Regions from separate parts of the Enterobacter sp. I4 genome, predicted to be linked through region 2. Evidence: predicted binding sites of a transcription regulator. Region 2 holds the regulator's gene; each other region holds the start of a gene.
What was found. Region 2 encodes sigma-54, which starts transcription at its own class of promoters, with help from an activator protein. Its sites were predicted from a motif close to GTTGGCACANNTTTCGCTNT; they were not measured.

Region 1 (9,610 bases), 500 kb from region 2:
GCATCAAAGGCGTGATACGCGGGCGTCAGGCGCACGCCGGAGTTGGCAATCAGCCCCAGCCCGCGCCACTCGCTGTCGCCCTCAACGCTAAACGCGTCGGCTATTGCCCGCTGCGCCCGTATATTTCCCGCATCGGGCACCACGCGGCGATACTGATTTTCTACCGCGCTCAGGGCTGCTATTTTCTGCTCAACCAGCATGGTCACGCCTTGCAGTAGATCAAGCGGTTCGAAACCAGCCACCACTAACGGACGATTGTACCGTTCGGCGATAAAACCGTAGGCTTCTGTGCCAATCACCATGCTGACGTGGCCCGGGGCCAGAAACGCGTCGATGCCGTTATCCGGCGCCTCCAGCAGGCTGCGCAGCGTGGGGATGAGGGTGATGTGCTGACAGAAAAAGAAAAAGTTAGTGACGCGGCGGGCCTTCGCCTGCTGAAGGGTGATGGCGGTGGCGGGCATGGTGGTTTCAAAACCCAGCCCGAAGAAGACGACCTTGCGGTCGGGGTTATTCATGGCAAGCGTCAGGGCATCCATCGGCGAGTAGACGATCCGCACGTCCGCGCCGCGCGCCTTCGCCTGGAGCAGCGAGCCATTTTTCCCCGGTACCCGCATGGCGTCGCCAAAGGTGCAAAAAATCACGCCGGGCCGGCTGGCGATGTCGATACAGCTGTCGATGCGGCCCATCGGCAGAACGCACACCGGGCAGCCGGGGCCGTGGATAAACTCGATATTCTCCGGCAGCAGCTGGTCGAGGCCAAATTTAAAGATGGCGTGCGTATGTCCGCCGCACACCTCCATGATCCGCAGCGGCCTCTCCTGGGTGTAGTCCAGCAGCGCCGCGCGCGCTTTCAGGCGCTCGATAAGCTGTAGCACCTGCTCCGGCGAGCGGTATTCATCAACGTAACGCATATGCTAGCGCTCCTCGCCGTACAGCAGGGCGCCCACGTCCGGCTCGACGTCGAACATATTCTGCAGGGCGTCCAGCGTGTCGCGGGCTTCTGCTTCATTAATTACGCTCATGGCAAACCCCACGTGCACCAGCACCCACTGGCCGAGGCGCGAGGCCCCCGCTTCATCGTGGCTGCCCACCAGCGTCAGATCCACGTCGCGCAGAATGCCGCAGACCTCCACTTTGGCCTGATTCCCGTCAATGGAATGGATTTGTCCGGGTACGCCTATGCACATCGTTCACTCTCCAGCCAGTCCAGCCAGGCGTCCATCCCGTCGCCGCGCGTGGCGGAGACCAGCAGGATATGAATGTCCGGATTTACCTCCCGCGCGTAGGCCAGACAGGTATCCACGTCAAAATTCAGGTACGGCAGCAGGTCGACCTTGTTCAGCAGCATGACGGAGGCGGCGGCGAACATGTGCGGGTACTTCAGTGGCTTGTCCTCCCCTTCGGTAACGGAGAGTACCGCCACTTTGTGCCGTTCGCCGAGATCGAAGCTTGCCGGGCACACCAGGTTACCGACGTTTTCAATAAACAGGATGCCGCTATCCGCCAGCGGCAGGCGCGGGGCGGCGTCGGCAATCATCTGCGCGTCCAGATGGCAGCCTTTGCCGGTGTTAACCTGAATCGCCGGGGTGCCGGTTTCGCGGATGCGCGCCGCGTCGTTAACGGTTTGCTGGTCGCCTTCAATCACCGCGCAGGAGACGCGCTCGTTCAGGCGCCTGAGGGTTTCGGTCAGCAGGGTCGTTTTACCGGAGCCGGGGCTGGAGACCAGGTTCAGCACCAGCTGTTTGCGCGCGGCAAAGCGCGCGCGGTTGCGGGCGGCGAGCCGGTTATTTTTGTCCAGCACGTCGATCTCTACCTCCAGCATCTGGCGCTGGCTCATGCCCGGTGCGTGAGTGCCCGCTTCGCCGTGGCCGTAGTGCAGGTCGCCCGCGGCGGAACGCTGCGGCGCAAAGGTAATACCGGTCAGGGCCGCCGCAGGACGCGGGGCAGGGGAAAAGGGGGCGGAGCGAAACGCGGAGTGAGGACGATGTTCATCCCCTTCTATATACAGGTTGCCTTCGGCGCAACCGCAGGTACTACACATACATTACTCCTTCTCGATTTCGAGGCGTTGGATCTGCATCCCGTCATCCGCCACGATGCGTAGCCCGGCGCTCTGGCACTGCGGGCAGCGCTGCACCTTCGAAGACAGCAGCGTGACGTACTGTTGGCACTGCTCGCACCAGCACTCCGCCTGCTGCTCGTCGATATGCAGCTCGCAGCCTTCTGCCAGCGTGCCGCGGCACACCAGTTCAAAACAGAAGGTCAGGGCGCTGGTCTCAACGCAGGAAAACGCGCCGACCTTCAGCCAGACGCCGGTCACGCGCTTCGCGTGGTTCAGTACCGCCTGCTGTTCGATAAGTTCCAGTGCCCGCTGGCAGAGGGTGATTTCGTGCATGACGCCTCCTTAATGAATTGCCCGTTCAATGCAATAACGGTGCCAGCTTGATTTCCGTTACGGCGTGACGATGTCAACGCTGTCGAAATGACACGTCGACATGGCGACAGTGGCAGCGCCTTTATATTTAAAACTCATATAAATCAATTAAATAAAAACTGGCACGGAATCTGCTTTACAGCCGCTATCTCCATTAACCGGATACCTTTTATGACTATTTGGGAAATTAGCGAAAAAGCGGATTACATCGCGCAACGTCATCAGCAGCTTCAGGAGCAGTGGCACCTGTACTGCAATTCACTGGTCCAGGGGATCACGCTGTCGAAGGCCCATCTGCACCACGCCATGAGCTGCGCGGCACAGGGAGACATGCGCTTCGTGTTATTCGGCCACTTTACGATTTACGTCACCCTGGCGGACATCTTCAACAGCCACACGATTGAGTACTACGTTGAGACGAAAGAGGGCGACAGACACTGCATCGCCCGGGCGCAGCTGATGGCGGACGGCATGGTGGACGGTCACGTCAGCAACCGCGATCGCCAGCAGGTGCTGGAGCACTATCTGGAGAAGATCGCGCCGGTTTACAACGGCCTCTATCACGCCGTTGAGCATGATTTGCCGATCAACCTGAAACAGCTGATCGACGGAAAATCCGCGGCGAACGTGGCCTGAAAAGCGAGTGTCGAGAAGTGTCGATAAGACAGCTTTTTCGTCAAAAATGACCATCACCAGAGGATGACCCGGTGAACCGTTTTGTAATTGCTGACTCGACGGTCTGTATTGGCTGTCGAACCTGTGAGGCGGCGTGTTCGGAAACGCACCGCCAGCACGGGCTGCAGTCCATGCCGCGCCTGCGCGTCATGCGTAATGAGAAAGAGTCTGCCCCGCAGCTCTGTCACCACTGTGAAGATGCCCCGTGCGCGGGCGTCTGTCCGGTAAACGCTATTACCCGCGTCGATGGCGCGGTGCAGCTGAACGAAAGCCTGTGCGTGAGCTGCAAGCTGTGCGCCATCGCCTGCCCGTTCGGCGCCATTGAATTTTCCGGCAGCCGTCCGCTCCACATTCCGGCGAACGCCAATACCCCGAAAGCGCCGCCTGCGCCACCGGCTCCGGCACGGGTGAGCACGCTGCTCGACTGGGTCCCGGGCGTGCGGGCCGTTGCGGTGAAGTGCGATCTGTGCAGCTTCGATGAGCAGGGTCCGGCCTGCGTGCGGACCTGCCCGACGAAGGCGCTCATTCTGGTCAACATTCGCGATATTGCCCGCACCAGCAGGCGCAAGCGCGAGCTGACCATTAATACCGACGTCGGCGATCTGTCGCTGCTGCGGGCGCTTAACGAGGGGGCGAAATGAACGCGATATTCATGATTAACAGCGCCGTGGCGTACTTCACCGCTGCTGCGGTGCTGGCGTTACTGTTCTCTTTCCATAAAACCCTGAGCGGCTGGATCGCCGGTATCGGCGGGGCGGCGGGCAGCCTGATGACGCTGGCGGCGGGCGCGGTGGTGTTACTCGGCGGTCAGACCGCCGAAGCCGTGATTCCGCTCGTTCGCCATGCCGTTCAGCTTACGCCGCTGAACGCCGTCTGGCTGGTGACCTTTGGCCTGTGCGGGCTGTTTATCAGCCTGTTTAATATTGACTGGCACCGTCATCAGCACGCCAGAGTGAACGGCCTGCTGGTAAACCTGCTGATGGCGGCGGCGGTCTGCACCGTTATCGCCAGCAACCTCGGCGCGCTGGTGGTGATGGCGGAGATCATGGCGCTGTGCGGCGTGTTCCTGACCGGATGCAGCGCCTCCGGCAAGCTGTGGTTTGCGCTCGGCCGCCTCGGCACGCTGCTGCTGGCCGTGGCCTGCTGGCTGGTGTGGCAGCGTTTCGGCACCCTGGATTTTGCCGCGCTTAACGGCCAGCCGCTGGGGAACGACGTCTGGCTGCTCGGCGTGGCGGGCTTCGGCCTGCTCGCCGGGATCATCCCCCTGCACGGCTGGGTGCCGCAGGCGCACGCCAGCGCCTCTGCGCCGGCCGCGGCGCTGTTCTCCACCGTGGTGATGAAGGTCGGCCTGTTCGGCATGCTGACCATCACGCTCACCGGCGGCCTGCCGCCGCTGTGGTGGGGCGTGGTGCTGCTGATTGCCGGTATGATCACCGCGTTCGTCGGCGGGCTGTACGCGCTGATGGAGCACAACATCCAGCGCCTGCTGGCGTACCACACCCTGGAAAACATCGGCATCATCCTGCTGGGGCTGGGCGCGGGTGTCACCGGGCTGGCGCTCGGCCAGCCGGCGCTGATTGCCGCCGGGTTTATCGGCGGTCTGTATCACCTCATCAACCACAGCCTGTTTAAAAGCACCCTGTTCCTCGGGGCGGGCTGCGTCTGGTTCCGCACCGGCCATCGCGATATCGAAAAGCTCGGCGGCATCGGCAAAAAAATGCCCGTCATTTCGCTTGCGATGCTGGTCGGGCTGATGTCGATGGCCGCGCTGCCGCCGCTGAACGGCTTTGCCGGGGAGTGGGTGATTTACCAGTCGTTCTTCGCGCTTGGCCAGAGCGACGCGTTTATCGGCCGCCTGCTGGGGCCGCTGCTGGCGGTTGGCCTGGCGATTACCGGCGCGCTGGCGGTGATGTGCGTGGCGAAGGTCTACGGCGTTACCTTCCTCGGCGCGCCGCGCACGCGGGAAGCGGAAAACGCCTGCTGCGCGCCGGTGCTGATGGCCACCAGCGTGGTGGCGCTGGCGCTGTGCTGCATTGCGGGCGGGGTTGCCGCGCCGTGGCTGCTGCCGCTGCTGGGCCACGCCATTCCGCTGCCGCTGGCGACGGCGCATACCGGCGTCTCCCAGCCAATGATGGCGCTGCTGCTGGTTGCCGCACCGCTGCTGCCGTTTGTCCTGATGCTGTTCTTCAAACGCGACCGTCTCGCCTCCCGCTCGCGCGGCGCGGCGTGGGCCTGCGGCTACGAACACGAGCAGTCGATGGTCATCACCGCTCACGGTTTCGCCATGCCGGTGAAGGAGAACTTTGCAGCCGTTCTGAAGCTGCGCCACTGGCTTAACCCGCAGGGCCGGGTGCCGGGCTGGCAGAATGCCGCCGTACCCGTGCTGTTCCGCCGTCTGGCGCTGATCGAGCTGGCGGTGCTGGTGGTGATTGTGATTTCCCGAGGAGCCTGACATGAGTCTGTTACTGGCATTACTTCAGGCGCTGGTGCTGTTCGCCGCTGCGCCGCTGCTTTCCGGCATCACGCGCGTGGCGCGCGCCCGGATGCACAACCGTCGCGGGCCTGGCGTGCTCCAGGAGTACCGCGATCTCTTCAAGCTGCTCTCCCGCCAGAGCGTGGCGCCGGACGCCGCAGGCTGGGTCTTCCGCCTGACGCCGTTCGTGATGGTCGGCGTGATGCTGACCATCGCCACCGCGCTGCCGGTGGTCACGGTAGGCTCGCCGCTGCCGGCGCTCGGGGATCTGATTACGCTGATTTACCTCTTCGCCATCGCCCGCTTCTTCTTTGCGATTGCGGGCCTGGACACCGGGAGCCCGTTTACGGGCATCGGCGCCAGCCGCGAGGCAATGCTCGGCGTGCTGGTTGAGCCGATCCTGCTATTGGGGCTGTGGGTCGCCGCGCAGGTTGCTGGCTCAACCCACATCAGCTTTATCACCCATACCGTTTACCACTGGCCGGTGGACCGCTCCGTTCCGCTGGTGCTGGCACTGTGCGCCTGCGCGTTCGCCACCTTTATCGAGATGGGCAAGCTGCCGTTCGATCTCGCGGAGGCGGAGCAGGAGCTACAGGAAGGGCCGCTCACCGAGTACAGCGGCTACGGCTTTGCGGTGCTCAAGTGGGGCATCAGCCTCAAGCAGCTGGTGGTATTGCAGATGTTCCTCGGCGTCTTTTTCCCGTGGGGGCAGATGACGCATTTTTCCGCAGGCGGCCTGATCCTGGCCGTGGTGGTTGCCGCACTCAAGCTGCTTATCGGCGTGCTGGTGATTGCCCTGTTTGAAAACAGCATGGCGCGCCTGCGCTTTGTCGCGACCTCGCGCATCACCTGGGCCGGTTTTGGTTTTGCATTTTTAGCGTTCGTCTCCTTGCTGGTGGCGTGATTAAAGAGAGTATTTATGTCTGAAGAAAAGAAAGGTCAGCAGTATCTCGCCGCGCTGCATCAGGCTTTCCCCGGCGTGGTGCTGGAGGAGTCCTGGCAGACCAAAGACCAGGTAACCGTCACCGTGAAGGTGAACTATCTGCCGGAAGTGGTGGAGTTTCTTTACTACCGGCAGGGCGGCTGGCTGTCGGTGCTGTTCGGCAATGACGAGCGCCAGCTGTGCGGCAGCTATGCGGTGTACTACGTGATGTCGATGGAGCAGGGCGAGAAGTGCTGGCTTACCGTGCGCGTTGAGGTTGACCCGAACAAGCCGGAATACCAGTCCGTGACGCCGCGCGTGCCTGCCGCCGTCTGGGGCGAGCGCGAAGTGCGCGACATGTACGGCCTGGTGCCGGTCGGCCTGCCGGACGAGCGCCGCCTGGTGCTGCCGGACGACTGGCCGGACGAGCTCTACCCGCTGCGCAAGGACAGCATGGACTACCGCCAGCGTCCGGCCCCGACCACCGACAGCGAAACCTACGAGTTCATCAACGAGCTGGGCAGCAAGAAGAACAACGTGGTGCCGATCGGCCCGCTGCACGTCACCTCTGACGAACCGGGCCACTTCCGCCTGTTCGTTGACGGCGAGAACATCATCGATGCCGACTACCGCCTGTTCTACGTCCATCGCGGCATGGAAAAGCTGGCGGAAACCCGCATGGGCTACAACGAGGTCACGTTCCTCTCTGACCGCGTGTGCGGCATCTGCGGCTTTGCCCACAGCACCGCCTACACCACCTCGGTGGAAAACGGCATGGGGATCGTGGTGCCGGAACGCGCGCAGATGATCCGCGCCATTCTGCTGGAGGTAGAGCGCCTGCACTCGCACCTGCTGAACCTCGGCCTGGCCTGCCATTTCGTTGGCTTTGACTCCGGGTTTATGCAGTTCTTCCGCGTGCGCGAAGCGTCAATGAAGATGGCGGAGATCCTCACCGGGGCGCGTAAAACCTACGGCCTGAACCTGATCGGCGGGATCCGCCGCGACCTGCTGAAGGATGACATGGTCCAGACCCGCCAGCTTGCCCAGCAGATGCGCCGCGACGTGCAGGAGCTGGTGGATATGCTGCTCAGCACGCCAAACATCGAGCAGCGCACCGTCGGCATCGGCCGTCTTGACCCGGAAATTGCCCGCGACTTCAGCAACGTCGGCCCGATGGTGCGCGCCAGCGGTCACGCCCGCGACACCCGTGCCGATCACCCGTTCGTCGGCTACGGCCTGCTGCCGATGGAAGTGCACAGCGAGCAGGGCTGCGACGTCATCTCCCGCCTGAAGGTGCGTATCAACGAGGTATTCACCGCGCTGAACATGATCGACTTTGGGCTCGATAACCTGCCGGGCGGCCCGCTGATGGTGGAGGGCTTCACCTACATTCCGAACCGCTTTGCGTTGGGCTTTGCCGAAGCGCCGCGCGGGGACGACATCCACTGGAGCATGACCGGCGACAACCAGAAGCTCTACCGCTGGCGCTGCCGCGCGGCCACCTACGCCAACTGGCCAACCCTGCGCTACATGCTGCGCGGCAACACCGTCTCTGACGCGCCGCTGATCATCGGCAGCCTCGACCCGTGCTACTCCTGCACCGACCGCATGACCGTGGTGGACGTGCGCAAGAAGAAAAGCCAGGTGGTGCCGTACAAAGAGCTTGAGCGCTACAGCATCGAGCGTAAGAACTCGCCGCTGAAATAGTTGATGTTGTGCGGTCTGTAACCCCTCACCCCGGCCCTCTCCCCAGAGGGGCGAGGGGGCGAACGGTTCCCTCTCCCTTTCAGGGAGAGGGCTAGGGTGAGGGTGAGAAAACCGCACGAAAGCAGGAGTAAAAATGTTTACCTTTATCAAAAAAGTAATCAAAACCGGCACGCCCACCAGCCGCTATCCGCTGGAGCCGATGCCGGTGGATAAAAACTTTCGCGGCAAGCCGGAGCACAACCCGCAGCAGTGCATCGGCTGCGCGGCCTGCGTCAACGCCTGTCCGTCGAATGCCTTAACGGTGGAAACGGATCTGAAAACCGGCGAGCTGGCCTGGCAGTTTAACCTCGGGCGCTGCATCTTCTGCGGCCGCTGCGAAGAGGTCTGCCCGACGGTCGCCATTCGTCTCTCTCAGGAGTACGAGCTGGCGGTGTGGAAGAAAGAGGACTTTTTACAGCAGTCGCGCTTTGACCTGTGCAGCTGCCGCGTCTGCAACCGCCCGTTCGCCGTTCAAAAGGAGATCGACTACGCCATTGCCCTGCTGCAGCACAACGGCGACGCCCGCGCGGAGCACCATCGTGAAAGCTTTGAAACCTGCCCGGAGTGCAAGCGGCAGAAATGCCTGCTGCCGTCTGACCGCATCGATTTAACCCGCCATATGAGAGAGGCCAGCTGATGGAAAACTTACTCGGCCCGCGCGACGATAACGGCATCCCGGTGCCGATGACGGTGGAGGAGTCCATCGCCAGCATGAAAGCGTCGCTGCTGAAAAAAATCAAACGCTCGGCCTACGTTTACCGCGTGGACTGCGGCGGCTGCAACGGCTGCGAGATCGAGATCTTCGCCACGCTGTCGCCGCTGTTTGACGCCGAACGCTTCGGCATCAAGGTGGTGCCGTCCCCGCGCCATGCGGACATCCTGCTGTTTACCGGCGCCGTTACCCGCGCTATGCGATCGCCCGCGCTGCGCGCCTGGCAGTCCGCGCCGGATCCGAAAATTTGCATCTCCTACGGAGCCTGCGGCAACAGCGGCGGTATCTTCCACGACCTCTACTGCGTCTGGGGCGGTACCGACAAAATCGTGCCGGTGGACGTCTACATTCCGGGCTGCCCGCCGACGCCTGCCGCCACGCTGTACGGCTTTGCGATGGCGCTTGGCCTGCTGGAGCAGAAAATCCATGCCCGCGAACCGGGTGAGCTCGACAACCAGCCTGCGATGCTCCTGCACCCGGACATGGTGCAGCCGCTGCGGGTGAAGGTCGACCGCACGGCGCGGAAGCTGGCGGGCTATCGCTATGGCCGCCAGATTGCCGACGATTATCTGCGCCTGCTGAGCCAGGGCGAGCATCAGGTGGCGCGCTGGCTGGAGGCGGAGAACGATCCGCGCCTCAATGAGATTG
Region 2 (9,610 bases):
TTCCTGGATGCCTCTCCGGATCTGGTTTTCTATCGTAATGAAGATAAAGAGTTCTCCGGCTGTAACCGGGCTATGGAACTGTTGACCGGAAAAAGCGAAAAGCAGCTGATCCACCTGAAGCCTCAGGACGTCTATTCCGAAGAGGCGGCGGCAAAAGTGATGGAGACGGATGAAAAGGTGTTCCGTCATAACGTCTCGCTGACCTACGAGCAGTGGCTGGATTATCCCGATGGACGTAAGGCCTGCTTTGAGATCCGCAAAGTGCCTTATTACGACCGCGTCGGCAAGCGTCATGGCCTGATGGGCTTTGGCCGCGATATCACCGAGCGTAAGCGCTACCAGGACGCGCTGGAGCGCGCCAGCCGTGACAAGACCACCTTCATCTCTACCATCAGCCACGAGCTGCGCACGCCGCTTAACGGCATTGTGGGGCTGAGCCGGATCCTGCTGGATACCGATCTGACCAGCGAGCAGGAAAAATACCTCAAAACGATCCACGTTTCAGCGGTTACGCTGGGGAATATCTTCAATGATATTATCGACATGGATAAGATGGAGCGCCGTAAAGTTCAGCTCGATAACCAGCCTGTTGATTTTACCGGCTTCCTCGCGGATCTGGAGAACCTGTCAGGCTTGCAGGCTCAGCAAAAAGGGCTGAGCTTCGTGATGGAGCCCACGCTGCCGCTGCCGCATAAGGTGGTGACGGACGGCACGCGTCTGCGCCAGATCCTGTGGAACCTCATCAGTAACGCCGTGAAGTTTACCCAGAAGGGGCAGGTTGCGGTGCGCATTCGCTATGACGAAGGGGACATGCTGCACTTTGAAGTTGAGGATTCGGGTATCGGCATTCCTCAGGAGGAGCAGGATAAGATCTTCGCCATGTACTATCAGGTCAAAGACAGCCACGGCGGTAAGCCGGCGACGGGCACGGGCATTGGCCTGGCGGTGTCTAAACGGCTGGCGAAAAGTATGGGCGGGGATATCACCGTTGCCAGCCAGCCGGGTAAAGGCTCAACCTTTACGCTTACCGTGCACGCGCCTGCCGTAGCTGAAGAGGTGGAAGATACCTTTGAGAACGACGATATGCCGCTGCCAGCCCTGCACGTTCTGCTGGTGGAAGATATTGAACTGAACGTTATCGTCGCGCGGTCGGTGCTGGAAAAACTCGGCAACAGCGTGGATGTGGCGATGACCGGCAAAGCCGCGCTGGAGATGTTCACGCCGGGCGAGTATGACCTGGTGCTGCTCGATATTCAGCTACCGGACATGACCGGGCTGGATATCTCCCGTGAGCTGACGCGCAAATATGCCCCTGACGAGCTGCCGCCGCTGGTGGCGCTGACCGCGAACGTGCTGAAAGATAAAAAAGAGTACCTCGATGCCGGCATGGACGATGTGCTCAGCAAGCCGCTGGCTGTACCTGCCCTGACGGCGATGATCAAGAAGTTCTGGGATACCTGTGATGAAGAGGAGAGCACCATGACGTCAGTTGATAGCGCCAAAGCCCAAACGATACTGGATACCGCCATGCTGGAGCAGTATATCGATCTGGTGGGACCAAAACTGATCACCGATGGCCTTGCCGTGTTCGAGAAAATGATGCCGGGCTATCTGAACGTACTGGAGTCAAACCTGACGGCGCGTGACCAGAAGGGCATTGTAGAAGAGGGGCACAAAATCAAAGGCGCCGCCGGTTCCGTCGGGTTACGCCATCTCCAGCAGCTGGGCCAGCAGATCCAGTCGCCTGATTTACCTGCCTGGGAAGACAACGTCGGTGATTGGGTTGAGGAGATGAAGCAGGAGTGGCAAAACGATGTGGCGGTGCTGAAAGCCTGGGTCGAGTCCAGAAAAAAATGACCCCGGCTATACCGGGGTGCGCGAATACTGCGCCAACACCAGGGAAATCGTGGCTGCGCCTGATTTTTATGGGTGGTTTTCGCATGGGCGCCGCCTGAAATTTGAGGCCGCACGCAGATAAGATAGCAAATCTTAAACAGTTTGTTACATGAATCAGTGAAATGTGTGAAGCATAGCGTTTTAATCAGAATTTTTAATGTGCTTCAGCGAGTTGCATAGAAGGATCGACAGAATGAAAAAGATTGGTGTCGTGCTGAGCGGATGTGGTGTTTACGACGGGTCAGAGATACATGAGGCCGTATTAACGCTGCTGGCCTTATCCCGCCGTGAGGCTGACGTTATCTGCTTCGCGCCGGATAAAGCTCAGGCAGACGTGATTAATCATCTTACCGGCGAGCCGATGGCCGAAAGCCGTAACGTGCTGGTTGAAGCAGCGCGTATTGTGCGCGGCGACGTTCATCCGCTGGCGCAGGCCGATGCCGCTGAACTCGATGCCCTCATCGTGCCGGGCGGCTTTGGCGCGGCAAAAAACCTGAGCACCTTTGCAGCGGAGGGCGCGGCCTGTCAGGTCGATCCCGATCTGCAAGCGCTTTCGCAGGCGATGCATGCGGCAGGTAAGCCGCAGGGCTTTATCTGCATTGCCCCGGCCATGCTGCCGAAAATTTTTGATTTCCCGCTGCGGCTGACGATCGGAACCGACATCGATACGGCTGAGGTTATCGAGGATATGGGCGGTGAACACGTGCCTTGCCCGGTCGACGACATCGTGGTGGATGAGGATAACAAAATCATCACCACGCCGGCGTATATGCTGGCGCAGACCATCGCCGAGGCTGCCACGGGCATTGAAAAGCTGGTGGACAGAGTGCTGGTTCTTACCGAATGAGCCGTAAATTTACCCCCGCCGGGTGGTTAAAACGGCTTCTGTTGCGGATAGTGCTGGTTCTGGCGGTTTTCTGGGGCGGAGGCATTGTGCTGTTCAGCTTCGTGCCCGTCCCGTTTTCCGCCGTGATGGCGGAGCGTCAGGCGAGTGCCTGGCTCTCGGGTGATTTCAGCTACGTTGCCCATTCAGACTGGGTGAGCATGGATGCGATCTCGCCGTGGATGGGGCTGGCGGTCATTGCCGCAGAGGACCAGAAGTTCCCGGAACACTGGGGCTTTGACGTGGCGGCCATCGAAAAGGCGCTTGATCATAACGAGCGCCATGAGAACCGCGTACGCGGCGCGTCGACGCTTTCCCAGCAGACGGCAAAAAACCTGTTCTTATGGGACGGTCGCAGCTGGGTGAGAAAAGGGCTGGAGGCCGGGCTGACGCTGGGGATTGAGACGGTGTGGAGCAAAAAACGGATCCTGACCGTCTATCTGAATATCGCGGAGTTTGGCGACGGCGTGTTTGGGGTCGAAGCCGCGTCGCAGCGCTATTTCGGCAAGCCCGCCAGCAGGCTGACGATGTCCGAAGCGGCGCTGCTTGCCGCCGTTCTGCCGAACCCTATCCGTTTCAAAGCCAGCGCCCCGTCAGGCTACGTGCGTAGCCGCCAGGCGTGGATCATGCGCCAGATGCAGCAGTTAGGTGGGCAAGGCTTTATGGAGAGAAAGGCGTTGATGTAGGGCGGGTACGCGGTGCGTTACCCGCCAGCAAAGCAGACGTTAGTCTTCGTCAAACCCGGCATTAAACAGCGCAATCACCGCCGCCAGCGCCTCTTCTTCCTGCGGGCCGGTGGCTTCAACTTCAATCTGGCGACCTTTGGCAGAATCCAGCATCAGCAGCGCAATCACGCTGTTGGCTTCTGCCTCGGTTCCCTCGTCGTTGCGCAGCAGGACTTCAGCATCAAAACCCTGCATCAGCTCAAAAAGCTTCATCGCCGGGCGCGCGTGCATGCCCAGCTTATTGGTGATTTCGACGGTCTGTTTTACGGTCATGTTTTACGTTTTTCCAGCGTGCGATGACGGGACTGGACGTTCTTCCCGCGCGAGCGGAAGTAATCGGCCAGCTGTTCGGCAATGTACACCGAACGATGTTTACCGCCGGTACAGCCAATCGCCACCGTCAGGTAGCTGCGATTGTTTGTTTCCAGCATAGGTAACCATAGCTCAAGGTAGCTTCGCGTCTGGTAGATAAAATTGTGTACTTCTGTGTGTCGGTCAAGGAACGCCGCCACGGGTTTATCCAGACCGGTCATTGGACGCAGTTTTGGATCCCAGTGTGGGTTCGGCAGGAAACGCACGTCGAAAACGTAATCCGCATCGATAGGAATACCGTGCTTAAAGCCGAAGGATTCAAACACCATCGTCAGTTCGCGCTCGCGCTTGCCGAGTAAACGGGTACGCAGCATTTCCGCCAGTTCATGGACGGACATTTCAGAGGTGTCGACAATCAAATCGGCGCGGGAGCGCAGCGGCTCCAGCAGGTCGCTCTCTTTATCAATGGCGCTTTCCAGCGACAGATTTTTACTCGAAAGCGGGTGCAAGCGACGCGTATCGCTGTAGCGGCGGATCAACGTATTGCGGTCAGCATCAAGGAACAGTAGCTGAGGCGAGAAATAATCCGGCAGGTTGTTCATCGCCTGCTCGAAGATCTCCGGTGATTCCGGCATGTTACGAACGTCGATACTGACGGCGGCAGAGATTTGTCTGTCCGCAAGCGTTCGCGCCAGGTCAGGTAACAACACTACCGGTAGGTTATCTACGCAGTAAAAACCCATGTCTTCCAGCGCGCGCAGGGCCACGGACTTTCCGGACCCCGAACGACCGCTGACGATCATCAGCACCATATTCCGTTTCTCCTCAGGGCAGCAGTTCTGAAAGCCATCTCCCGATTATGCCTCATCCTGATTGCCTTCTGCTTCAGTGATAATTTGATAGAGCTCCTCATCACTTTGCGCGGAGCGCAGACGGCGACAAATGGTTTTATCCGCCAGACGTTTGGCAACCAGCGACAGCGTGTGCAGGTGGGTTTTGGTCTGATCGGCAGGAACCAGTAGCGCGAAGAGCAGATCGACAGGCTGGTTATCGATAGCGTCGAAGGCAATCGGCGTTTCCAGTTGCACAAACACGCCCACGGCACGCAGCGTATCTTCTTCCAGCTTGCCATGCGGGATCGCAATGCCGTTGCCGATGCCGGTACTGCCCATTTTTTCGCGGGTCAGAATGGCTTCAAAGACGATCTGCGGCGGCAGACCCAGCTGTTTTGCGGCCAGTTCACTGATAATTTCCAGCGCACGTTTTTTGCTCTGGCAGTGAACGCCACTGCGGGTACATTCCTGGTTAAGGACGTTGCTCAGTTGAAGAGCGGAATCGTTGTTTATCATAATTTCACCTAAGCGCTAACCGTACAAATGGCCTGTTGTGTTTCACAACAGGCCGTCCTGCACCCGTTAACTGCCCGGACAATTAGTGTTGTTTCAGTTTATCTTTATGTTTATTGAGCTGTCGCGCAAGCTTATCAATCAAGCCGTCGATAGCCGCGTACATGTCTTGCCCTTCCGCACTGGCATGGAGTTCCCCTCCGTTGACGTGCAGGGTCGCATCCGAGATATGAGTCACTTTCTCCACTTTCAACACAACGTAGACCTGATTGATTCTCTCGAAATACTGCTCAAGTTTCGCGAACTTCGCGTTCACAAAATCGCGTAAAGCCTCAGTAATCTCGACGTTGTGTCCGGTGATATTGAGCTGCATAGTGTCTTCCTTATCGGTTGTGTCAAACCAGTTGTTTACGCTGGTTAGACGGCGGAATGGATAAAGACTCTCGATACTTCGCGACAGTACGACGTGCCACCATGATACCCTGATCGGACAGCATGGTGGTTAACTTACTGTCACTTAGTGGCTTCGCGGGGTTCTCCGCGGCGATCAACTTCTTCACCAGTGCGCGAATGGCCGTTGACGAGGCTTCGCCGCCGCCTTCGGTACTTACGTGGCTGGAGAAGAAATACTTAAGCTCAAAAATGCCGCGTGGACTGTGCAGATACTTTTGCGTGGTCACGCGGGAAATGGTTGATTCATGCATCTCGACGGCCTGGGCAATGTCTGCCAGCACCATCGGTTTCATAAACTCTTCGCCCTGTTCAAAGAAGGCCTGCTGTTGTTCAACAATACAGCGGCTGACGCGCAGCAGCGTGTCGTTACGGCTCTCCAGACTCTTGATCAGCCAGCGTGCTTCCTGCAGGTTGCTGCGGATGTACTGATTATCGGCATCGTTACGCGCGCTGGTGCACATGGAGGCGTACTGCTGGTTGATTTGCAGGCGAGGAATACTGTCGGAGTTCAGTTCAACGACCCAGCGGCCGTTGTGTTTTCTCACCAGCACATCAGGAATGACATACTCCGGCTCGCTGGTCTGAATCGACTGCCCCGGACGCGGATCGAGCGACTGGATCAGGTTCACCGCTTCCTTCAGCACCTCTTCTTTCAGGCGCGTGACGCGCATCAGCGTGCGGAAGTCGTGATTCGCCAGCAGATCCAGATGATCGCTGATAATGAGCCGCGCTTCGTCAATCCACGGCGTCTCTTTGGCAAACTGCGAGAGCTGGATCAGAAGGCAGTCGCGCAGATCTTTTGCGGCGACGCCAATCGGGTCGAAACGCTGAACGCGTTTCAGAACGGCTTCGATCTCTTCCAGTTCAATCTCGTCGTCGCCGATGCTTTCCAGAATGTCGTCCAGCGTCACGGTCAAATAGCCCGTGTCGTCAACGGCATCGACAATCGAGGTGGCAATCGCGCGATCGGTATCGGAGAAAGGGGTCAGCTCTACCTGCCACATCAGGTAGTCCTGAAGTGACTGGGTGGTTTCGCCCTGATAGACCGGAAGTTCATCGTCCTGATAGTCTGCACGCGTACCGGAAGGAGTGCCTGCGGTGTAGATTTCATCCCAGCTGGCGTCCAGCGGCAGCTCGTCCGGCATCTCTTTTTGTTCGAGCGCGTCGACGGTATCGAGCGTTTCAGTGTCCTGCGTTTGCTGGGTATCTACCTCGTCATGAAGATCGGTTTGCTCCAGCAGCGGATTGCTGTCCAGCGCTTGCTGGAGCTCCTGCTGGAGTTCTAACGTGGACAACTGCAACAGACGGATCGCCTGCTGTAGCTGCGGCGTCATTGCCAGTTGCTGGCTGAGCCTTAATTGCAAACCTTGCTTCATGTTCAGCGCGTTTTTCTCCGGTTCGGCGTGATTTAACCTCTACCCTATCAGAGTCTGAAGTCTTCCCCAAGGTACACGCGCTTAACATGCTCATCTTCGAGGATTTGCTGCGGCGTACCGTGGGCAATCAGATGGCCCTGGCTCACGATGTAGGCGCGTTCACAGACGGCCAGCGTTTCACGAACGTTGTGGTCCGTGATCAGTACGCCAAGCCCGCTGTCGCGCAGATGCTCAATGATGCGTTTGATATCAATAACGGAGATGGGGTCAACGCCCGCAAAAGGTTCATCCAGCAGGATGAATTTCGGGTTTGCTGCCAGGGCGCGCGCAATCTCGACGCGACGGCGTTCACCGCCAGACAGCGCCTGACCAAGGCTGTCGCGCAGGTGTTCGATATGGAACTCTTCCATCAGCTCGTTCGCACGGTCAGTGCGCTGCTCGTTTGTCAGATCGTCACGGATCTGCAACACGGCCATCAGGTTATCGAAGACGCTTAAGCGGCGGAAAATGGATGCTTCCTGAGGAAGATAGCCGATGCCGCGGCGCGCGCGGGCATGCAGCGGCAGCAGGCTGATGTCTTCATCATCGATGATGATGTTGCCGGCGTCACGCGGAACAATGCCTACCACCATGTAGAAGGTGGTGGTCTTGCCCGCACCGTTAGGGCCAAGCAAACCCACAATTTCGCCGGAGTTGACGGTCAGACTGACATCTTCGACGACGCGGCGGCCCTTATACGCTTTCGCGAGGTTTTTTGCAGTTAATGTTGCCATAGCGAATTAGTTACTCTTTTTCTGTGCCGGAGCCTGACCGTTGTTTTTGTCCTGCAACTGCGAAGGAACAAGCACGGTGGTGACGCGTTTGCCTTTCTCGCTGGAGGCCTGCATTTTCTGCTCTTTCACCAGATAGGTGATCTTGTCGCCTTTGATATTGCTGTCCAGCTGTTCCAGGTAAGCATTACCGGTGAGGATGACCAGATCCTTCGCCAGCTCATAGTGCATATGCGAGGCATGGCCTTTTACCGGCTTGCCGTTATCCTGCATCTGGTAGAAGGTGGCCGGATTACCATAACCATCAATAATTTCTTTGCCCTGCTCGCCGCCCGGACGGGTCACGACAACTTTGTCGGCATTGATTTTAATGGTGCCCTGGGTCACAACGACGTTGCCGGTGAAGGTGACGACGTTACCCTGCATATCCAGAGACTGCGTATCAGATTCAATATGAATCGGCTGTTCGGTGTCGCCAGTCACAGCAAGCGCGGGAAGACTGGCCGCCAGCAGCGCGCTGGCGATAACAACTTTAAGGCTGAGTTTGTTTGTTTTGAATTTCATAGGAGGTTCTAACCTTTTCAATCAGCTCGGCGTTTTTGCTGCGTAAGTTCCCGCGCATTCTTAGACCGCTGGAATTAAATGTTGTGCCATACAGGGTGACTAAATCCTGCGACGTGACATCCTGGGTGACCAGGTTGATCTGGGCGTTATCCGTCGTAATTTTGCGCAACTGAGCGTCCGCAGTCAGGGCGTTGACTTCAACGTGACCATACAGATAGAGCATACGGTCATTCGTCAGTTTTGCCCGGTCAGACTTGATTGACCACGTCGGCACTTTGTCCGTATCAAAGGTGGTCAGGACCGGCTGGGTAAACCACGAGGTGCCGTCATCTGAAAAATATTCTACATGCTGAGCAATCAGGCGATAGTTCAGCGCGCCTTCGGGGCTATAGACCACGGTATCGCTGTGATCGCTTTTGTAGGTAGGGTCACTCGTGTTGACCACGTCCGTTTGCGCATCATCGCGGTCGGCGAGGTTCACGCCAATCAGTATCAGGACGGCAAGCGAAAGCAGAATGATAACCCAACGTCTGGTTTTACTCATATCGATTGCCCTTTCGCCTCATCAAGCTTGCCCTGCGCCAGCAGAAGCAGATCGCAGACTTCACGGACGGCACCACGGCCACCCTGAATATGGGTAACATAATCAGCACGCGGGATCAGCAACGGGTGCGCGTCAGCCACGGCGATGCTCAGACCGACCTCCGCCATTACCGGCCAGTCAATCAAATCATCCCCGACGTACGCCACATTCTCTGGCGCAATAGCCAGTTTTCCCAGCAGGTCCCGGAAGGCAACCATCTTATCAGATTGCCCCTGATAGAGATGAGTAATGCCCAGCGTTTCACACCGATCCTCTACCAGTTTAGCCTTCCGCCCGGTGATGATCGCCACGTCAATGCCGGAGGTGAGCGCACAGCGGATACCGTAACCGTCACGAACGTTAAAGGCTTTCAGCTCTTCGCCGTTATTGCCCATATAAATCAGACCGTCGGAGAGCACGCCGTCCACATCAAGGATCAGCAGACGGATATTTTCCGCCTTTGCCATCATGTGGGCGCTCACCGGGCCATAACAGGTTGCAAGGGATGCACCCGCATTACTCATTGTCTTATCCTTCATTACACTACGCCTGCGCGCAGCAGATCATGCATATGTACCACACCCAGCAGTTGGTCGCCATCGGCAACCATCACTGAGGTAATATGGCGGGACTGCATCAGGTTCAGCACATCTACCGCCAGCGTGCCCGGACGGACGCGGATCCCGCCAGGCGTCATCACAT
Region 3 (9,610 bases), on a different contig from region 2:
TTAACCTTGCTACAGAATATAAGTCGCTGACCCATTATACAAAAGGTACGCAGTCACCCCATAAAGAGGCTCCCACTGCTTGTACGTACACGGTTTCAGGTTCTTTTTCACTCCCCTCGCCGGGGTTCTTTTCGCCTTTCCCTCACGGTACTGGTTCACTATCGGTCAGTCAGGAGTATTTAGCCTTGGAGGATGGTCCCCCCATATTCAGACAGGATACCACGTGTCCCGCCCTACTCTTCGAGTTCACAGCATGTGTGCTTTCGTGTACGGGACTATCACCCTGTACCGTCGGACTTTCCAGACCGTTCCACTAACACACAAGCTGATTCAGACTCCGGGCTGCTCCCCGTTCGCTCGCCGCTACTGGGGGAATCTCGGTTGATTTCTTTTCCTCGGGGTACTTAGATGTTTCAGTTCCCCCGGTTCGCCTCGTTAGCCTATGTATTCAGCTAACGATAGTGCAACGAATTGCACTGGGTTTCCCCATTCGGACATCGCCGGGTCAAGGGTTCATATCACCTCGCCGGCGCTTTTCGCAGATTAGCACGTCCTTCATCGCCTCTGACTGCCAGGGCATCCACCGTGTACGCTTAGTCGCTTAACCTCACAACCCGAAGATGTTTCACTTCTGATTGCGAAAATTTGAGAGACTCGAACACACATGAGCTGTGTGTCGTTTCAATTTTCAGCTTGATCCAGATTTTTAAAGAGCAAATATCTCAAACGTCACCCGAAGATGAGTTTTGAGATATTAAGGCAGGTGACTTTCACTCACGAACCAGCAAGTGGCGTCCCCTAGGGGATTCGAACCCCTGTTACCGCCGTGAAAGGGCGGTGTCCTGGGCCTCTAGACGAAGGGGACACTGAAGTCTCAATCGCAAGACGCCTTGCTGTTTACTTTTCATCAGACAATCTGTGTGAGCACTGCAAAGGCAGGTTCTTTAAGGTAAGGAGGTGATCCAACCGCAGGTTCCCCTACGGTTACCTTGTTACGACTTCACCCCAGTCATGAATCACAAAGTGGTAAGCGCCCTCCCGAAGGTTAAGCTACCTACTTCTTTTGCAACCCACTCCCATGGTGTGACGGGCGGTGTGTACAAGGCCCGGGAACGTATTCACCGTAGCATTCTGATCTACGATTACTAGCGATTCCGACTTCATGGAGTCGAGTTGCAGACTCCAATCCGGACTACGACGCACTTTATGAGGTCCGCTTGCTCTCGCGAGGTCGCTTCTCTTTGTATGCGCCATTGTAGCACGTGTGTAGCCCTACTCGTAAGGGCCATGATGACTTGACGTCATCCCCACCTTCCTCCAGTTTATCACTGGCAGTCTCCTTTGAGTTCCCGGCCGGACCGCTGGCAACAAAGGATAAGGGTTGCGCTCGTTGCGGGACTTAACCCAACATTTCACAACACGAGCTGACGACAGCCATGCAGCACCTGTCTCAGAGTTCCCGAAGGCACCAATCCATCTCTGGAAAGTTCTCTGGATGTCAAGAGTAGGTAAGGTTCTTCGCGTTGCATCGAATTAAACCACATGCTCCACCGCTTGTGCGGGCCCCCGTCAATTCATTTGAGTTTTAACCTTGCGGCCGTACTCCCCAGGCGGTCGACTTAACGCGTTAGCTCCGGAAGCCACGCCTCAAGGGCACAACCTCCAAGTCGACATCGTTTACGGCGTGGACTACCAGGGTATCTAATCCTGTTTGCTCCCCACGCTTTCGCACCTGAGCGTCAGTCTTTGTCCAGGGGGCCGCCTTCGCCACCGGTATTCCTCCAGATCTCTACGCATTTCACCGCTACACCTGGAATTCTACCCCCCTCTACAAGACTCTAGCCTGCCAGTTTCGAATGCAGTTCCCAGGTTGAGCCCGGGGATTTCACATCCGACTTGACAGACCGCCTGCGTGCGCTTTACGCCCAGTAATTCCGATTAACGCTTGCACCCTCCGTATTACCGCGGCTGCTGGCACGGAGTTAGCCGGTGCTTCTTCTGCGGGTAACGTCAATCGGCAAGGTTATTAACCTTACCGCCTTCCTCCCCGCTGAAAGTGCTTTACAACCCGAAGGCCTTCTTCACACACGCGGCATGGCTGCATCAGGCTTGCGCCCATTGTGCAATATTCCCCACTGCTGCCTCCCGTAGGAGTCTGGACCGTGTCTCAGTTCCAGTGTGGCTGGTCATCCTCTCAGACCAGCTAGGGATCGTCGCCTAGGTGAGCCGTTACCCCACCTACTAGCTAATCCCATCTGGGCACATCCGATGGCAAGAGGCCCGAAGGTCCCCCTCTTTGGTCTTGCGACGTTATGCGGTATTAGCTACCGTTTCCAGTAGTTATCCCCCTCCATCAGGCAGTTTCCCAGACATTACTCACCCGTCCGCCACTCGTCAGCAAAGCAGCAAGCTGCTTCCTGTTACCGTTCGACTTGCATGTGTTAGGCCTGCCGCCAGCGTTCAATCTGAGCCATGATCAAACTCTTCAATTTAAGTTTGATGCTCGTGAATTAAACTTCGTAATGAATTACGTATGTTCACTCAGAGACTTGGTATTCATTTTTCGTCTTGCGACGTTAAGAATCCATGTCACTTTGAGTGCCCACACAGATTGTCTGATAAATTGTTAAAGAGCAGTGCAACGCGGCTTTCGCTCACCGTTGCGAGGTGGCGTATATTACGCTTTCCTCTTTCAGAGTCAACCCGTTATTTCAGGATTTTTTCTCTTCAGCCGACCGGGCTGTCTGTGAAGTGATTCACAACCGCCGTGTCGATGGAGGCGCATTATAGGGATCCCAGTTTTTAGCACAAGTACTTTTTAGATCTTTTTTTCCAACTGATGATTTTCCGTGCTTTTCGCTGAAATCCCGCCCGATCCGCTTAAAAATTGACGCATTTTGCCTTGCCTCGATCCACGAATACGATCAAAGTCTTCTTTATAGCGTTCATCTGTATCGAGGTAGATATGTCTTCAGTATTACGTCCCTATAAAGATCTGTTCCCACAGAAAGGCGATCGCGTGATGATCGATGCCAGCAGCGTGGTCATTGGTGATGTTCGCATGGCCGATGATGTCAGCATTTGGCCGCTCGTGGCGATCCGCGGCGATGTTAACTATGTAGCTATCGGTGCACGCACCAATATTCAGGACGGCAGCGTACTGCACGTAACGCATAAATCGTCCTACAACCCGGAAGGCAATCCACTCATCATCGGGGAAGACGTCACCGTCGGCCATAAAGTGATGCTCCACGGCTGCACGATCGGTAACAGAGTTCTCGTTGGGATGGGATCTATTTTGCTGGATGGCGTGACGGTAGAAGATGACGTCATGATTGGTGCTGGAAGCCTTGTTCCGCAAAACAAACGCCTGGAAAGTGGCTATCTCTATTTAGGCAGCCCGGTAAAACAGATCCGCCCCTTAAAAGAGGCGGAAATCGAAGGATTGAAATATTCAGCGAACAATTACGTAAAATGGAAGAATGACTATCTGGATCAGGATAACCAGACCCAGCCCTGATCGTCTTCCTGCCCATCGCGGATTAAATCGCTGGCTTCCTCTTCAAGATCCCAGCGATTTTCGCAAAACACCGCCAACGGATCTGAACCATCAAAGCGCTGGAGCAGCGTGTCCCTTTTAATTGCACAGGTCAGCTGCATTCCATGCACCAGCACCGGGAAGCAGACCGCTTGCCTGCTCTCATCCCAGATTTCTCTGTCGGGAAAATGAATCGCCTGATTCACGCTGTCAGTTCCTGTTTCAGCTTTTCGATAACCGGTTCTACGGCAGGTAACACACCGTGCCACAGCAGCACCGCATGTGCCGCCTGCCCCACCAGCATACCGAGGCCATCAGCCAGATGTTTTGCACCCTGTTGCTCACACCAGGTCAGAAAAGGCGTCTTTCCTGATTGATAAAACATGTCATAGGCGTAGATATGGGAATGTATCAGGCTCGCGGGAATTGCCGGGATCTCTCCATTTATACCGCTGGAAGTGGCATTGATGACCAAATCGAATTCGTGCCCCGCGAGATCATCCAGCGCTACCGCGGTTACGCTGCCCGTATGTTCGAACAATGCCGCCAGCGCTTCTGCTCTGGAGAAGGTACGGTTGGTTATTGTTACCGCGCAGTCCAGTGAAAGGAGAGGAAGCAATACGCCGCGCGACGCTCCCCCCGCGCCGATCAGCAGGATCCGAAAGCCTGGTTTGATAAACGACAGTCTTTGCAGATCGCTAAGTAAACCTATGCCATCGGTGTTATCACCCAGAAGGCGACCATCTTCAAGCCGCTTAAGCGTATTGACGGCGCCTGCGAGGGACGCTCGCTCGGTCAGTTCATCCGCACGCCCGAAAGCCTCTTCTTTAAAAGGCACCGTAATGTTCGCACCTTTACCGCCAGCATCAAAAAAAGCGTTCAGCGTCGGTATAAATGCATCAACGGGTGCAAGGACCCTGCCATACGGGTGATCTATCTGCAACTGCCCGGCGAACAGCTGATGAATCAGAGGCGACTTGCTGTGTGCAATCGGATTACCAAAAACAGCATAGGTTTCCATCATATTACCCCTGGCGAAAACGTTCGCCGGTTAAGGCGTCGCGAATTTCCGACGGGTTAAGACGACCACCGGTTTCACCCACGGCGACCGGGAAATCATTCCCGAACTGCGCCAGAACGTCTTCCGTAGTACGGCAAGGAGGGAGACCGGTCAGGTTGGCACTGGTTGAAACCAACGGTTTGCCAAACGCCTGGCATAACTCCACCACCAGCGGATGGTCGGTTACACGCACCGCGAGCGAATCGAAACGGCCCGTTAACCAGCGCGGCGTAGTCGGTTGCGCAGGAAAAACAAACGTCACGGGACCAGGCCACGCAGAGAAAATGGTTTCCCGCTGTGCAGGCGTCAGCATGGAATCATCAATATAAGGCTTAAGCTGCTCGTAATTCGCAGCGATCAAAATCAATCCTTTTTCCACAGGACGCTGTTTAAGCGCCAGCAACCGGCTAACGGCGACTTCGCTGTCAGGATCGCACCCGACCCCAAAAACGGCTTCTGTTGGATAGGCGATGACTTCTTCTTTTTTCAGGACTTCCACCGCCTGCGCGATGGAGCCTGATGGCAGGTTATTATTCACTGATTTGATCCGCCGAAACCGGCTTTCCACATTGTTTACTGGCGCAAAAGCGTTTCATGCCTTGCGCCGTTTTCTTCTCTATAAGTAACGGATAATCGCAATGAGCGCAGACACCCGCTACTGGTTTGAAATTGATAACGAACTGGCATTCAGGATAGCGATCGCATGAATGGAAGGTCTTACCATAACGGGAGCGGCGCTGCACCAGTTGCCCACGCTGGCACTGAGGGCAGGCAATTGCCGTCTCATCTGGCTTATCAATTTGTTCCGTATGTTCACATTCCGGGTAACGACAGCATCCGATAAACATCCCGAAACGTCCCTGCCGCAGCGCAAGTACACCCCCACAGAGCGGACAGAGCTGACCCTCCAGAATTTTAACAATATGTCCGTCCGCCTGGCTTTTCAGGGGACGAACATAATCACATTCCGGATAGTGTGAACAACCGAGAAACGGACCGTGTTTCCCGGACCGAATAACAAGTTCAGCCCCACACTGTGGGCAGGGCTCGTTTTTATGCACCGTGAAGAGTGCTGATTTGGCCATAACAACTCTTGTTGCTGCACATTGAATTAATGCAGCATACCTTCATTCACTTCAAAGAGTAATTCTTCCATTTGCTGATAGGCGTTTTCACAGCCTGGAATGTTGAACAGAACCATCAGGATCACCCATTTCAGATCTTCCAGTTCAAATTCTGCTGTATCCAGCGCCATAACGCGCTCTATCACCATTTCTCTCGTTTCGAGGTTTAGCACCTGAATCTGCTCAAGGAATAAAATAAATCCCCGGCAGCTGGCATCCAGCCTTTCACACTCTTCAGCTGTATAGATGCGCACAGACAATGGGTCAGAAGCAAGCTGCATCGGTTCGGCGAGGCCGTCCTGATAATCAGCCAGCTTATCCAGCCACATCAACGCATTATAAATATCTTCCCGCTCAAAACCTGCGTCGGTCAGATCCCGTGTTAATTTGTCCTGATCCACGTGCATTTCTGCTTCGTTGTGGATGTAAGTCTCAAACAAATACATCAGTACGTCGAACATGGCATGCCCTCCTTAATCGGACATAGCCGCCGGGTACAGCTGCGATCCACCCTGCTAACTCCAGTTCGAGTAGCTGTGCTACCGTTACTGGCACAGGTTGGCCGGCACGTTCAGCGACAACGTCAACAGGTGTTACCTCATCTCCTACGTTAGCCAGGAGCTTGGGAAATGGCAATGCTACTGCCTCCTGATCTGATGAAATATGTCGCTTTTGAGGTTCATCCTGCAGCCAATGCAATCCGTACTGCAAATTTTCCAGGATATCCTCTTTACAGGTAACCAGCGTCGCCCCCTGCTTTATCAGCCAGTGCGGGCCTTCGCAGCCGGGGTTGCCAATCGGGCCGGGTAACGCAAAGACCTCCCGCCCCTGCTCCAGCGCGCACCTTGCGGTAACCAGCGATCCGCTGCGAATCGCGGCCTCTACCACCAGCACGCCCAGGCTTAACCCACTGATGATCCGGTTACGCCGGGGAAAGTTGCCCGGCCTGGGAGAGGTTGAGAGCGAAAATTCAGAGACGATTGCCCCCTCTGCGGCAATAAGTTGCTCAGCCAGCATTTGATGGCGATGCGGGTAGAGACTGAACAGACCATTTCCCAGCACGGCAATACTTCGCCCTTTTGCCGACAGCGCCGCGTGATGCGCCACGCCATCGATGCCGCAAGCCAGGCCGCTGGTGATGGTAAATCCACATTGAGCGAGTTGTTCACTGAGAATTTTCCCCCACCGCTCGCCGTACCACGAGGGCGCACGGCTGCCCACAACCGCAAGCTGCACGCTATTGAGCGCGTCGACGCTGCCTCGCACAAATAGCGCCCCCGGAAAGTCGGGGATAGTTCGCAACAAAGGCGGAAAGCGAGGATCATCAGCCGTCAGCAGGTGATTCTCCGCCTGGTCCAGCCATTTCAGGCTACGTTCAAGTTCACCCTCACTAAATGAAAAAAACCTTCCGGCCTGTTTGGCCGACAGCCCTGCGTCTCTGACAGCGTCGGCATCAACACACGTCTGGCGAAGCAGCCGCTGGGCGGTTTCCAGCATCGCATCACCACATAACGATCCGATGTTTATAAGCCTTAACCATATCTCTGTGGGCGTCATCCTTTTCCCTGCCATAAGCAGCCTCAGCAATCTTTGCGATTGGTCACTGATGCTGTCAATCGACCGGGGATTTGTCTAGAATAGAAGTAATATTCTTATCAACTCCTGAACACGACTCTGGAAATTTATGGCAGTTTTGCAAGTGTTACATATTCCTGACGAGCGCCTTCGCATCGTCGCGGAACCGGTTAAAGAAGTGAATGCAGAAATTCAGCGTATCGTCGATGATATGTTCGATACCATGTACGCTGAAGAAGGCATTGGCCTTGCGGCGACCCAGGTAGACATTCACAAGCGTATTATCGTGATCGACGTTTCTGAAAACCGCGATGAGCGTCTGGTGCTGATCAACCCTGAGCTGCTCGAAAAAAGCGGCGAAACGGGCATTGAGGAAGGCTGCCTGTCTATTCCTGAACAACGCGCTTTAGTGCCGCGTGCCGAAAAAGTGAAAATCCGCGCACTGGACCGCGACGGCAACCCCTTTGAACTGGAAGCCGACGATCTGCTGGCGATTTGCATTCAGCATGAGATGGACCACCTGGTCGGTAAGCTGTTTATCGATTACCTCTCGCCACTGAAGCAACAGCGCATTCGTCAGAAAGTAGAGAAACTGGACCGTTTGCGCTCTCGCGCATGACGTCCCCCCGGATACAAGGAATAACGTGTCTACATCACTACGTATAATCTTCGCGGGTACTCCTGATTTTGCAGCGCGTCATCTTGACGCGCTGTTATCGTCTGGACACCAGATTGTTGGCGTATTTACGCAACCAGACCGTCCGGCTGGCCGCGGTAAGAAGCTGATGCCAGGTCCGGTAAAAGTCCTGGCAGAGGCGCATGGATTACCGGTGTTTCAGCCAGCCTCATTACGTCCTCAGGAAAACCAGCAGCTGGTGGCTGACCTGAATGCAGATGTGATGGTGGTTGTGGCTTACGGCCTCATTCTGCCAAAAGCGGTACTTGTTATGCCGCGCCTGGGCTGCATTAACGTCCATGGTTCCCTGCTACCGCGCTGGCGCGGCGCGGCGCCAATTCAACGCTCTCTGTGGGCGGGTGATGCTGAAACTGGCGTCACCATTATGAAGATGGACGTAGGTTTAGACACTGGCGACATGCTGCTTAAACTGGCGTGTCCAATTACTACCGAAGATACCAGCGCCACGCTGTATGACAAGCTGGCGGATCTCGGCCCACAGGGGCTGATTGAGACGTTACAGCAGCTTGCTGACAATACGGCTAAGCCTGAAGTTCAGGACGACGCGCTGGTGACCTATGCTGAAAAGCTGAGTAAAGAAGAAGCCCGGATCGACTGGTCCCTGTCAGCGGCCCAGCTTGAACGCTGCATCCGCGCCTTCAATCCATGGCCGATGAGCTGGATGATGATTGATGAGCAGCCGGTGAAAATCTGGAAGGCTTCAGTGATAAGCGGCAATACGGCGGCCGAACCCGGTACGATTATCGATGCCAGCAAGAACGGTATTCAGGTTGCAACCGCGGAAGGGATTTTGAATCTGGAATCGCTACAGCCGGCCGGTAAAAAGGCAATGAGCGCTCAGGATCTCTTAAACTCTCGTCGTGAATGGTTTATTCCTGGCAATCGCCTTGCCTGAACAACTTTCTTCTTAAGGCCCGGTGTTTCCGGGCATTTTTATTTTTACGGTTATGAAAAGACAAAATCTACGCACTATGGCGGCTCAGGCCGTTGAGCAGGTTATCGAGCAGGGCCAGTCATTGAGTAATGTTCTGCCGCCACTGCAACAGAAAGTCTCCGATAAAGACAAAGCCCTGCTTCAGGAGCTTTGCTTTGGCGTTTTGCGCACCCTCTCTCAGCTTGAGTGGTTAATCAATAAGCTGATGTCACGCCCGATGAGCGGCAAGCAACGAACCGTACATTATTTAATCATGGTCGGTTTCTATCAGCTTCTTCACACCCGCATTCCACCTCATGCTGCGCTGGCTGAGACAGTGGAAGGCGCCGTTGCGATTAAGCGTCCCCAGCTCAAAGGACTGATCAACGGCGTGCTGCGTCAGTTCCAGCGTCAGCAGGACGAACTGCTGGCAGAGTTTGCCCAAAGTGAAGCGCGTTTCCTGCATCCGGAATGGCTGCTGAAGCGCCTTAAAAAGGCCTATCCGCAGAAGTGGCAAGAGATTGCTGAAGCCAATAATCAACGTCCGCCGATGTGGTTGCGCGTCAATCGTAACCATCATACTCGCGACGCGTGGCTGGCCCTGCTGGAGGAAGCAGGAATGAGCGGCTTCACCCACGATGCTTATCCTGATGCGGTACGTTTAGCCTCTCCTGCACCAGTACATGCTTTACCCGGTTTTGAA

Region 1: hycA (formate hydrogenlyase regulator HycA) is a predicted target of sigma-54. The motif match lies at 2,553-2,572, and genes of this name have one in related genera.
Region 3: MOQ06_RS15900 (gamma carbonic anhydrase family protein) is a predicted target of sigma-54. The motif match lies at 2,667-2,686, and genes of this name have one in related genera.

Annotation. Positions count from the first base shown of each region.
Region 1 covers NZ_JALBUO010000001.1:784,841-794,450, forward strand. The annotation lists gene hypD (hydrogenase formation protein HypD) at 1-911, opposite strand, end outside; gene MOQ06_RS03695 (HypC/HybG/HupF family hydrogenase formation chaperone) at 915-1,187, opposite strand; gene hypB (hydrogenase nickel incorporation protein HypB) at 1,178-2,041, opposite strand; gene hypA (hydrogenase maturation nickel metallochaperone HypA) at 2,045-2,395, opposite strand; gene hycA (formate hydrogenlyase regulator HycA) at 2,606-3,070, shown strand; gene MOQ06_RS03715 (4Fe-4S dicluster domain-containing protein) at 3,142-3,750, shown strand; gene hycC (formate hydrogenlyase subunit 3) at 3,747-5,561, shown strand; gene MOQ06_RS03725 (respiratory chain complex I subunit 1 family protein) at 5,563-6,486, shown strand; gene hycE (formate hydrogenlyase subunit HycE) at 6,502-8,211, shown strand; gene MOQ06_RS03735 (formate hydrogenlyase complex iron-sulfur subunit) at 8,345-8,887, shown strand; gene MOQ06_RS03740 (NADH-quinone oxidoreductase subunit B family protein) at 8,887-9,610, shown strand, end outside.
Region 2 covers NZ_JALBUO010000001.1:284,436-294,045, forward strand. The annotation lists gene arcB (aerobic respiration two-component sensor histidine kinase ArcB) at 1-1,857, shown strand, start outside; gene elbB (isoprenoid biosynthesis glyoxalase ElbB) at 2,090-2,743, shown strand; gene mtgA (monofunctional biosynthetic peptidoglycan transglycosylase) at 2,740-3,465, shown strand; gene npr (PTS phosphocarrier protein NPr) at 3,505-3,777, opposite strand; gene rapZ (RNase adapter RapZ) at 3,774-4,628, opposite strand; gene ptsN (PTS IIA-like nitrogen regulatory protein PtsN) at 4,674-5,165, opposite strand; gene hpf (ribosome hibernation promoting factor) at 5,248-5,535, opposite strand; gene rpoN (RNA polymerase factor sigma-54) at 5,558-6,991, opposite strand; gene lptB (LPS export ABC transporter ATP-binding protein) at 7,039-7,764, opposite strand; gene lptA (lipopolysaccharide ABC transporter substrate-binding protein LptA) at 7,771-8,325, opposite strand; gene lptC (LPS export ABC transporter periplasmic protein LptC) at 8,294-8,869, opposite strand; gene kdsC (3-deoxy-manno-octulosonate-8-phosphatase KdsC) at 8,866-9,432, opposite strand; gene kdsD (arabinose-5-phosphate isomerase KdsD) at 9,447-9,610, opposite strand, start outside.
Region 3 covers NZ_JALBUO010000002.1:748,963-758,572, forward strand. The annotation lists rRNA gene MOQ06_RS15885 (23S ribosomal RNA) at 1-607, opposite strand, end outside; tRNA gene MOQ06_RS15890 (tRNA-Glu) at 790-865, opposite strand; rRNA gene MOQ06_RS15895 (16S ribosomal RNA) at 951-2,492, opposite strand; gene MOQ06_RS15900 (gamma carbonic anhydrase family protein) at 2,966-3,520, shown strand; gene MOQ06_RS15905 (DUF1488 domain-containing protein) at 3,496-3,744, opposite strand; gene aroE (shikimate dehydrogenase) at 3,741-4,559, opposite strand; gene tsaC (L-threonylcarbamoyladenylate synthase type 1 TsaC) at 4,564-5,136, opposite strand; gene MOQ06_RS15920 (topoisomerase DNA-binding C4 zinc finger domain-containing protein) at 5,129-5,683, opposite strand; gene smg (DUF494 family protein Smg) at 5,710-6,183, opposite strand; gene dprA (DNA-protecting protein DprA) at 6,155-7,279, opposite strand; gene def (peptide deformylase) at 7,407-7,916, shown strand; gene fmt (methionyl-tRNA formyltransferase) at 7,942-8,889, shown strand; gene rsmB (16S rRNA (cytosine(967)-C(5))-methyltransferase RsmB) at 8,942-9,610, shown strand, end outside.